Regions from separate parts of the Dactylosporangium sp. CA-152071 genome, predicted to be linked through region 2. Evidence: riboswitches for the same ligand, from Rfam matches in the RefSeq annotation. Region 2 holds a riboswitch; the other holds the start of a gene.
The links. A riboswitch is a leader RNA that binds a small molecule or an ion and turns the genes downstream of it on or off. The one in region 2 is predicted to bind glycine.
Positions count from the first base shown of each region.

Region 1: linked by a shared signal. The riboswitch ahead of gcvP (aminomethyl-transferring glycine dehydrogenase) and the one ahead of gcvT (glycine cleavage system aminomethyltransferase GcvT) in region 2 are both predicted to bind glycine.

Region 1 covers NZ_JBNJMZ010000002.1:413,183-418,162, forward strand. Annotated here, with positions in the region: gene ACQEVZ_RS41985 (TetR/AcrR family transcriptional regulator) at 1-211, opposite strand, end outside; gene ACQEVZ_RS41990 (peroxiredoxin-like family protein) at 290-844, shown strand; gene ACQEVZ_RS41995 (YciI family protein) at 963-1,301, shown strand; gene ACQEVZ_RS42000 (hypothetical protein) at 1,410-2,453, shown strand; glycine riboswitch at 2,544-2,638, shown strand; gene gcvP (aminomethyl-transferring glycine dehydrogenase) at 2,715-4,980, shown strand, end outside.
Region 2 covers NZ_JBNJMZ010000002.1:4,065,240-4,070,219, forward strand. Annotated here, with positions in the region: gene ACQEVZ_RS58115 (RNA polymerase sigma factor) at 1,153-2,778, opposite strand; glycine riboswitch at 2,907-3,000, shown strand; glycine riboswitch at 3,001-3,106, shown strand; gene gcvT (glycine cleavage system aminomethyltransferase GcvT) at 3,158-4,219, shown strand; gene ACQEVZ_RS58125 (glycine cleavage system protein H) at 4,225-4,617, shown strand; gene ACQEVZ_RS58130 (L-serine ammonia-lyase) at 4,623-4,980, shown strand, end outside.

The sequences.
Region 1 (4,980 bases), 3.7 Mb from region 2:
GCGGTGCGGGGTCCACGGCGCCGAGCACCAGCTCGACGACGAGGCCTTCGAGCTCCTCGCGGTCGGCGACGTACCGGTACAGGCTCATCGTGCCCATGCCGAGCTGCTGGGCGACGGCGCGCATGGTCAGCCCGGCCGGCCCGTCACGGTCGAGCACCGCGAGCGCCGCCGCGGCGATCTGCGCGGATGTGAGTGATCGCGGTCGAGGCATGGCACTTGACAGCGTACGTCATACGCCTACGCTAGCCCGTAAGAGTACGTTGTACGCTTACGGTCGCGCGGAGGTGTCATGCTCGTCGTCGATTCCCGGCGCCTGCAGGTCGTCGTGGGGGAGCCGGTCGCTGTGCCGGACCCGTCGCTGCTGGTGCACCTGCAGTTCCGCCGCTTCGCCGGCTGCCCGGTCTGCAACCTGCACCTGCGCTCGATCGTCCGCCGCCACGACGAGATCACCGCGGCCGGCGTCCGCGAGGTCGTCGTGTTCCACTCCACCGCGGCGGCGCTGCGCGAGCACGTGACGGACCTGCCGTTCCCGGTCGTGCCCGACCCGCAGAAGCGCCTGTACCGCGAGTTCGGCGTCGAGTCCTCCCGCCGCGCCCTGCTCGACCCCCGCGTCTGGCCCACGATCGTGCGCGCCGTGGCCCGCAGCACTTGGGCCCTGCTCCGCGGCCGCGAACGCCCGCCGTCGCTCACCCCGGCCGGCGGCCGTTTCGGCCTCCCGGCCGACTTCCTCATCGCCCCCGACGGCACCGTCCTCGCCGCGAAGTACGGCGAGCACGCCTACGACCAGTGGTCCGTCGACGAACTGCTGTCCCTCGTCGAGCGGCACGGATCCGGCACGCCCTGACCGTGTAGGACTGGCACCGACGGAAATCTGCCGCGGCGGGCTGTCGGATCCGGGGCGGGTCGTTCGTAGGACGGGTGAGCGGCGGCCGGACGGGCCGTCGGAGGCGAGGAGGAACAGGATGCCGCACTACCTGGTCTCGTTCGACGAGGGGTGGATGAACGTCGCCGAGGAGGACGTGCCCGACGTGACGAAGGCCGCGCAGGAGGTGGCGCAGGACGCCCGCGACGCCGGGGTGTGGGTGTTCGGCGGTGGCGTGACGGCGCAGCCCGCGACGGTCGTGGCCGCGGACGGTTCGGTCACCGACGGCCCGTTCCCGGAGACCAAGGAGCACATCGGCGGGTTCGCGCTCCTCGACGTGCCGGACCGGGCCGAGGCGGTCCGGTGGGCCGCCAGGTTCGCCGCGGCGTGCCGTTGCCCGCAGGAGGTGCGGGAGCTGGCCGTCGACGCGGCGGACTGACCCGGCACGGCGGCGCTGCGCGGCGATGGTGCGCTGCGGGTCGGACACAGGGTGCGCGTACTGTGCGCGCAGGTCCGTGAGGATCGGGGGCCGACCCGAGGAGGATCATTGAAGCGCAGCGCCGCGCTGGCCGTCGTCGCCGTCTTGGCGGTCAGCGGATGCAGCTCGCCGGGCAAGGGCAGCGCCGCACCCGCCTCGGGGACGACGGGCGCGACGGGCGCGACGGGCGGGTCCGGCGCCGGCGGCCTGGGCGCCGCGAGCCGGTCCGCGTCCGCGCCGAGCGGGGCGTGCACGATCTTCCCCGCGGACAGCGTGTGGCACGCCGACGTGTCGAGGCTGCCGGTGCACCGGGACTCGGCGGCGTGGGTCGGCAGCATCGGGGCGCAGGCGCACGCGCACCCGGACTTCGGCTCGGGGCTCATCGACGGCGCGCCGTTCGGCATCCCGGTCACGACGGTCGGGCAGGGGCAGGCCGGCGTGAAGGTCAGCTTCGAGTACGCGGACGAGAGCGACAAGGGCCCGTACCCGATCCCGCGCAACGCCAAGGTTGAGGGCGGGCCGAACGCCGACGGGGACCGGCACGTCATCGTGCACGACACGGCGGCCTGCAAGGTGTACGAGCTGTACGCCGCGCGCCCGAACGCGGACGGGTCGTGGAAGGCCGGCTCCGGGGCGGTGTTCGACCTGCGCCGCAACGACCTGCGCAAGGCCGGCTGGACGTCGGCGGACGCCGCGGGCCTGTCGATCCTGGCCGGGCTGCCGCGCGCCGACGAGGTCGCCAAGGGCAGGATCGACCACGCGATCCGGTTCACCGCGCCGCGCACGAGGAACGCGTACGTGTGGCCCGCCCGGCACGCGGCGTCCAGCAGCGCCGACGCGAACCTGCCGCCGATGGGTGCCCGGTTCCGGCTGAAGGCGTCCGTCGACATCGCGGAGTTCCCGGCGCAGGCGAGGGTGGTGGCGCAGGCGCTCAAGCAGTACGGCGCCGTCCTCGCCGACAACGGCTCGCCGTGGTTCTTCTCCGGCACGCAGGACGACCGGTGGAGCAACGATCAGCTCAACGCGCTCAAGGGGCTGAAGGGCAGCGACTTCGAGGCGGTGGACGCCGGCCTCCTGATGGTCGACGCGAATTCAGCCCGCTGTAAGCCATGAACCTAGCGTCCTAGGATGCGCTACGCGCTGTGGTGTGGACCACGGGCGCGTGACCATGGTCGAAGAACCGGTAGATTAGGCATCGCCGGCAATACCCGCGCGGGAGAGATCGTCTGAGTTCAGGGCGACGCCGAAGGGGCAAATCCTCCCCGGAACCTCTCAGGCAGAAGGACCGCGACGGGTTGGCACCTCTGGAGGCCACACGACAGAGGGGGAGGGACGTGCGCAGCCCCGACCCCCGGATCCGAAAGAGTGTGGCCAATGACCAGTTTCGCCAGCAGGCACATCGGACCGTCGCCGGACGAGCAGACGACGATGCTGAAGACCGTCGGGTACGACTCCGTCGAGGCGTTGATGACGGCGGCCATCCCCGGCTCGATCCGCTGGCACCAGCCGCTCCAGCTGCCCCTTGCCGCGTCCGAGGCCGAGGTGCTGGGGGAGCTGCGCGCCCTCGCGTCGGCGAACCGGACGCTCGTCAGCATGATCGGCCTCGGCTACTACGGCACGCACACGCCGCCGGTCATCCTGCGCAACGTCCTGGAGGACCCGTCGTGGTACACGGCGTACACGCCGTACCAGCCGGAGATCAGCCAGGGCCGCCTCGAGGCGCTGCTCAACTTCCAGACGGTGATCACGGACCTGACGGGGCTGCCGGTCGCGGGCGCGTCGCTGCTGGACGAGGCGACCGCCGCCGCTGAGGCGATGACCCTGGCGCGGCGCTCGTCGAAGGTCAAGGCCGACGTGTACGTCGTCGACAGCGACGTCCTGCCGCAGACCCTCGCCGTCATCCGGACCAGGGCGGAGCCGCTCGGCATCGACGTACAGACGGTGGACCTGCGGACCGAGGAGCTGCCGGCGGAGTTCTTCGGCCTGCACCTGCAGTACCCCGGCGCGTCCGGCGCGGTCCGTGACCTGGCGGACATCACCAGGCAGGCGCACGACAAGGGCGCGATCGTCACGTTCGCCGCCGACCTGCTCGCGCTGTGCCTGCTGCAGGAGCCGGCGGCGTTCGGCGCGGACGTCGCGGTCGGCAGCGCGCAGCGGTTCGGCGTGCCGATGGGCTTCGGCGGCCCGCACGCCGGCTACATGTCGGTCCGTAAGGGCCTGGAGCGGACCCTGCCGGGGCGGCTCGTCGGCGTGTCCAAGGACGCGGACGGCGCCCCCGCCTACCGGCTCGCCCTGCAGACCCGTGAGCAGCACATCCGGCGGGAGAAGGCGACCAGCAACATCTGCACCGCGCAGGTGCTCCTCGCGGTCACGGCCAGCATGTACGCCGTCTACCACGGCCCCGACGGGCTGCGGGAGATCGCGTCCCGCACGCACGACATGGCGGTGCGGCTGGCGGCGGGGCTGCGGGCCGGCGGTGTCACCACCGAGCACGAGGCGTTCTTCGACACGGTGACGGCCGTCGTACCGGGGAAGGCGAAGGACGTCGTCGGCGCCGCCGCGGACCGGGGGATCAACCTGCGGCAGGTCGACGCCGACCGGGTCGGCATCGCGTGCGACGAGACGACGACGTTCGGGCACCTGCGTGACGTGCTGGCCGCGTTCGGTCTCGCGCACGTCGACGTGACCGCGCTGGACACGGCGGACGTGGTGCCGGCCGAGCTGCGCCGCACCAGCGACTACCTGAGCCACCCGGTGTTCTCCACGCACCGGTCGGAGACGGCGATGCTGCGGTACCTGAAGCGCCTCTCCGACATGGACTACGCGCTCGACCGGGGGATGATCCCGCTCGGGTCGTGCACGATGAAGCTCAACGCGACCGTGGAGATGGAGCCGATCACCTGGCCGGAGTTCGCCAACGTGCACCCGTTCGCGCCGGCGGCGCAGACGCAGGGCTACCGGAAGCTGATCGGTGACCTGGAGCGGTGGCTGGCGGAGGTCACCGGCTACGACGCGGTGTCGCTGCAGCCGAACGCGGGGTCGCAGGGCGAGCTGGCGGGCCTGCTCGCGATCCGCGCCTACCACCACTCGCGGGGCGACACCGGGCGGGACATGTGCCTGATCCCGTCGAGCGCCCATGGCACGAACGCGGCCAGCGCCGTCATGGCGGGCATGCGGGTCGCGGTGGTGGCGTGTGACGAGCTGGGCAACGTCGACCTCGGTGACCTCGAGGCGAAGATCGAGCTGCACCGGGACCGGCTTGCCGCGATCATGGTGACGTATCCGTCGACGCACGGGGTGTACGAGACGGGCATCTCCGACCTGTGCGCGAAGGTGCACGAGGCGGGCGGCCAGGTGTACGTCGACGGGGCGAACCTCAACGCGCTGCTCGGCTACGCGAAGCCGGGGCAGTTCGGGGCGGACGTGTCGCACCTGAACCTGCACAAGACGTTCTGCATCCCGCACGGCGGCGGCGGCCCGGGTGTCGGTCCGGTCGCGGTCCGTGCCCACCTGGCGCAGTTCCTGCCGTCGCACCCGGTCTTCGAGCTGGACGGCGCGCAGGACGGCGTGGCGGCGCCGGTCGGGCCGGTGTCGGCGGCGCCGTGGGGGTCCGCGGGGATCCTGCCGATCCCGTGGGCGT
Region 2 (4,980 bases):
TTGCGCAATAGACATTGCGCGATCCACCCCCAAGATGATCTTCAATTGAGGGGTAGATCGCGCAGCGTCAATCTCGGAAATCGGACATCTCCGGGCATTGACCAACGCCTGCGCGAGGGCGACGCGCAAGGGGGCACACCGGACCGACCAGCAAGGTCGACCTCGAACATGGACATCTCCGGGCATTGACCAACGTCAGCGCGAGGGCGACGCGCAAGGGGGCACACCGGACCGACCAGCAAGGTCGACCTCGAACATGGACATCTCCGGGTATTGACCAACGTCTGCGCGAGGGTGACGCGGGGGGACACGCCAGACCGACCGACGAGGTCGATCCCGGAAATGGACATCCCTGCGACGGCGAGGGGTGGCGGCGGCGTGGGTGGTGCGGAGGAAAAGTGTTACGGGTCGTGGGGCGCGCGGGTCTGTGGATCCGGACCATCGAACCGAAGGGGATGAAGTGAACCTGCGCCATCTGTCCGCGGCCGGGGTTGCGGCCGTCGTGCTGCTCGCCGGGTCGGGGTGCGAACCCCAGGGTCAGACCCAGACCCAGGGCCGGAGCCAGACCGGCACGGCTCCGTCCGCCGACGCTGGGGCCGGCGCCGGGGGCGCCGCACCGTCGAACAGTCCGTCCAGCACCGCCGCGGCGTCGCGCGGGGCGTCCGGGGGTGCGCCGGCGAAGTCGGCCGCGGGGAACGCACCGCCGCCGTTCTTCGCCGCCGTGCCCGCGGTGCCGGAGGTGAGCGAGGCCGTGGCGGGGGGTGCGGTACGGCAGCAGCAGCCGGTGGCGGGGCGCGACAACGGGCAGAGCACCCGGTACGGCGACCGGTCCGTCTGGATCTTCGACGACACGACGCTCAAGGAGCCGTGGGGTTTCCTGTCCAACAGCGGCGCGGCCACGAAGGACCTCGACGCGGGAGACGGCATCGACCTCACGTCGAACAACCCGGTCACCGTCGACGCGTCGAAGGCGCCGGTGGAGCTGATCCCGAGGTCGGCCGCGGAGAAGGCGTACGAGCAGGCGAACAAGGTGCAGTTCGGGTTCTGGCCCGGTCCTGTCGTCGCGGACCCCGCGCGCGGGCGGGTGCTCGTGTTCTACGGCAAGTCGAAGCCGGTGAAGGCGATGACGACCGCCGGCGGGAAGGCCACCGACTACGCGCTGTTCGGCCACCCCGAGTACGCGCGGCGTGACGGGCTCGTCCAGTACCTGTCGTACTTGGCCGCGTCGCCGCCCGCCGGGACGGTCGCCGCCTTCACCGGCTTCGACCACGGGCCGAACGGCGCGCCGCCGACCTGGAACATGACGTCGTTGGAGCCGTACGGCATGAACGTGTTGATCCACGCCTTCAGCGCCGGGGCGTAGAAGACGGTCTGCCCGGCCGCGCCGGCGGCGTTCGTGAACGCCCCGGCCGCGGGGTCGGCCGTCCAGCCGCCGCCCGTCCAGAACGTCCACTTGCGACGGTCCGTCACGTCGGCGAGGCCGACCTTGCCGAGTTTGCAGCCTTGGTACGTGCAGGCGCCGTACGCGTAGAGCACGTCGCCGACGGTGACGGCGGCGGGGCTGCCGGAGGTGAGGTCGATGCCGTCGGACGCGTCGAGGTCCTTCGTGGCGGCGCCGCTGTTGGACAGGAAGCCGAACGGGTCCTTGAGCGTGGTGTCGTCGAAGATCCAGACGGACCGGTCGGCGTACCGGGTGCTCTGCCCGTTGTCGCGGCCCGCCACCCGCTGCTGTTGCCGCACCGCACCCGCGGGCGCGAACTCGGCCACCTTCGGCACCGCGGGCACGGTGGCGAAGAACGGCGGCACGGACGGGGACGGTGCGGCCGGGGAAGCGGCGGGCGAGGACGGCGCGGGCGCCTGGGCGGTCGCGGGCGGCCGGGCGGCCGGCACCTCCCGCCGCGGCTCGTCGGGCTGCCGCCACACCGTCACGCCGATCACGAGCGCGAGCGCCAGAGCCGCGGCCCCGCCGGCCAGCGCGAAGGCCTTGAGCGCCCACCCGCCGGCGGCCGCCTTCGGCGGGGGCGCCAGGAGCGGCAGGCCGGCAAGGAGGCCCTCCGCCGCCGGGAGCCGGCGGGACCGCTCCGTGCACTGTGGACAGTCGCGGACGTGCCGGGCGATCCGCTTGCGCCACAACGGGTCCGGCTCTCCGTCCCAGCCGGCCACGACCTCGCGCAGCGCCGGGCAGCCGGGCGACGCGTCCAGGGCGCGGACCACCGAACGGGCCACGTCGAGCTGCTCGCGCATCCGCTGCACCCGCACCCCGGCGTGCGCGGCCGGCAGGTCGAGGGCGTCGGCGACCTCGGCGCGGGTCAGGTGACCACCGGCCTCCAGCCACCACAGCGACAGCACCGTGCGGTGCGCCGGGTCCAGCCAGCGGGCCGCCTCCGCGATACCCCGTTGCTCGACGTCCAGGACCTGCCGCAGCACGGCGAGGCCGACGAGGTCCGCCGACGGGTCGGCGGTGTCGGGCAGGCCGTCCGGCTGGTCCTCGCCGCGGGTCAGCCTGGCCCGGCGGGCCTCCGCACGGGCGTCGGCGAGCTGCCGCAGGGCGATCGTCACCACCCACGACCGGAAGCGCCCGGCCCGCCGTACCGTCGAAACCCCCGTCACGACGCGGACCATCGCGTCCTGGACGATGTCGTCGACGTCGAGGTCCCGGTCGGCGCCGCGGCCGACGACGGAGTAGACCAGCGGCAGGTAGCGCGCGGCGAGGGCCTCCACGGCGGCCCGGTCACCGTCGCGGGCCGCCGCCACGAGGACCTCGTCGGACTGTGCCACTGTCGTTCCCGTCTGTTCGTTCACCCTCTGGCGGACCCCCTCCGGTCTCGTGTCATAACACTTTCCGGGCTTGACGGGGCGGTGCGGCGGGACTTACGGTCCTGACCACAACCGCATATCGCGCTGCACGACCCGCGACGGGAGAGCCCTCGGTCAGTCCGAGGCGCCGAAGGAGCAACGTTCTCCCCAGAATCTCTCAGGCATCGGTACCGCCGCGGTCAGGCGACTCTGGAAAGTCAGGACGATCCGTGTCCTGCGCCCACGGTGCAAACCGCCCCGCTCGTCGCGGGCGGCGAAGCTCTCAGGCTCCGATGACAGAGCGGGGAGGTCACCCAGCAGGGGTGCCGTCCGCGACGGCATCCGGACCCAGGGAGCCTCCGTGACACCGCTCTTCGACGTGCACCGCGATCTCGGCGCCACCTTCACCTCCTTCGCCGGCTGGCGCATGCCGCTGCGCTACCAGGGGGACCTCGCCGAGCACCACGCGGTGCGGCGCGCCGCCGGGTTGTTCGACCTGTCGCACATGGGCCAGCTCGAGGTCACCGGCGCCGAGGCGGACCGGTTCCTCGACTACGCGCTCGTCGGCAGGCTGTCGGCGATCGAGGTGGGCCGCGCCCGGTACACGATGCTGTGCCACGACACCGGCGGGGTCCTCGACGACCTCGTCGTCTACCGCCTCGCGGACCGGCGCTACCTGGTGGTCGCGAACGCCGCCAACACCGCCGTCGTCTTCGCGATGCTCCGCGAGCACGCCGACGGCTTCCACGTCACCGTCCGCGACACGTCCGCCGACTGGGCGCTGATCGCCGTGCAGGGGCCTTCGGCGGCGTCGATCCTCGACCCGGGGCCGCTGCGGTACTACGCGATCCGCCCGTTCCCGCTCGCCGGGCGGGACGTGCTGCTGGCGCGGACCGGGTACACCGGCGAGGACGGCTTCGAGGTCTACTGCCGCCCCGATGACGCCGTCGCCGTGTGGCGGGCGCTGCTCGACCGCGGCCCGACGCCGGCGGGGCTGGCCTGCCGCGACACGCTGCGCCTCGAGGCGGGGATGGCGCTGTACGGGCACGAGCTGTCCGTCCGGCGGACCCCGCTGCAGGCCGGCCTCGCCCGCCTCGTCGACTTCTCCAAACGCGACTTCGTCGGCGCCGCCGCCCTGCGCCGCCAGCGCGACTCGGCGCCGGTCGAGGTCCTGGCCGGGCTCGTCACCGGATCCCGGCGGGCGCCGCGCGCCGGCTACCAGGTGCTCGACCCGGCGACCGGCGCGGTGGCCGGCGCCGTCACCAGCGGCGCGCTGTCGCCGACCCTAGGCCATCCCGTCGCGATGGCGTACGTGCCGCCCGCCCTCGCCGAGCCCGGGACCCGGCTCGCCGTCGACGTCCGCGGCGCGAGCGTCGAGGCCACCGTCGTGCAACTGCCCTTCTACGTCGCACCGCCGAAGTGAACGTCATGTCGTCGAACCAGCCGGAGATGAGCGCCATGTCCGCGATCCCGTCGCACCTGTCCTACACGCGTGACCACGAGTGGTTCTCCGACGGCGTCGTCGGCATCACCGCGTTCGCCGCGTCCGCGCTCGGCGACATCGTCTACGTGCAGCTGCCCGAGGTCGGCACGCTGGTCACCGCCGGCGAGCCGTGCGGGGAGATCGAGTCGACGAAGTCCGTCAGCGACCTCATCGCGCCCGCCGACGGCGTCGTCGTCTCGGTCAACCCGCTCATCGCCACCGAACCGGGAGCGGTCAACGACGACCCGTACCGGCGCGGCTGGCTCTTCACGCTCCGCCTCACGGGCGCCGCCCCCGAGCTGCTCGACGCCGCCGCCTACGCCGCCCTGGTCGGGTGAGCCCGGTGGCGCTGAGCGCGTTCGACCTGTACTCCGTCGGCATCGGCCCGTCGTCGTCGCACACCGTCGGCCCGATGCGCGCCGCCCGCCGCTTCGCGTCGGCACTGGACGGGCTGCCGGTCGCCCGGGTGCGGGCGGAGCTCTTCGGCTCGCTCGGCGCCACCGGCCACGGCCACGGCTCCGCGAAGGCCGTCGTCCTCGGCCTGCTCGGGGAGGACCCGGCGACCGTCGACACCGACACCGCCGACGAACGCGTCGACGACGTCCGCCGCACCGGCCTGCTCCACCTCGCCACAGGCCGTGCCGTCGCGTTCTCCGTCGACGACGACGTCGTCCTGCACCGGCGCAAGTCGCTGCCCGAGC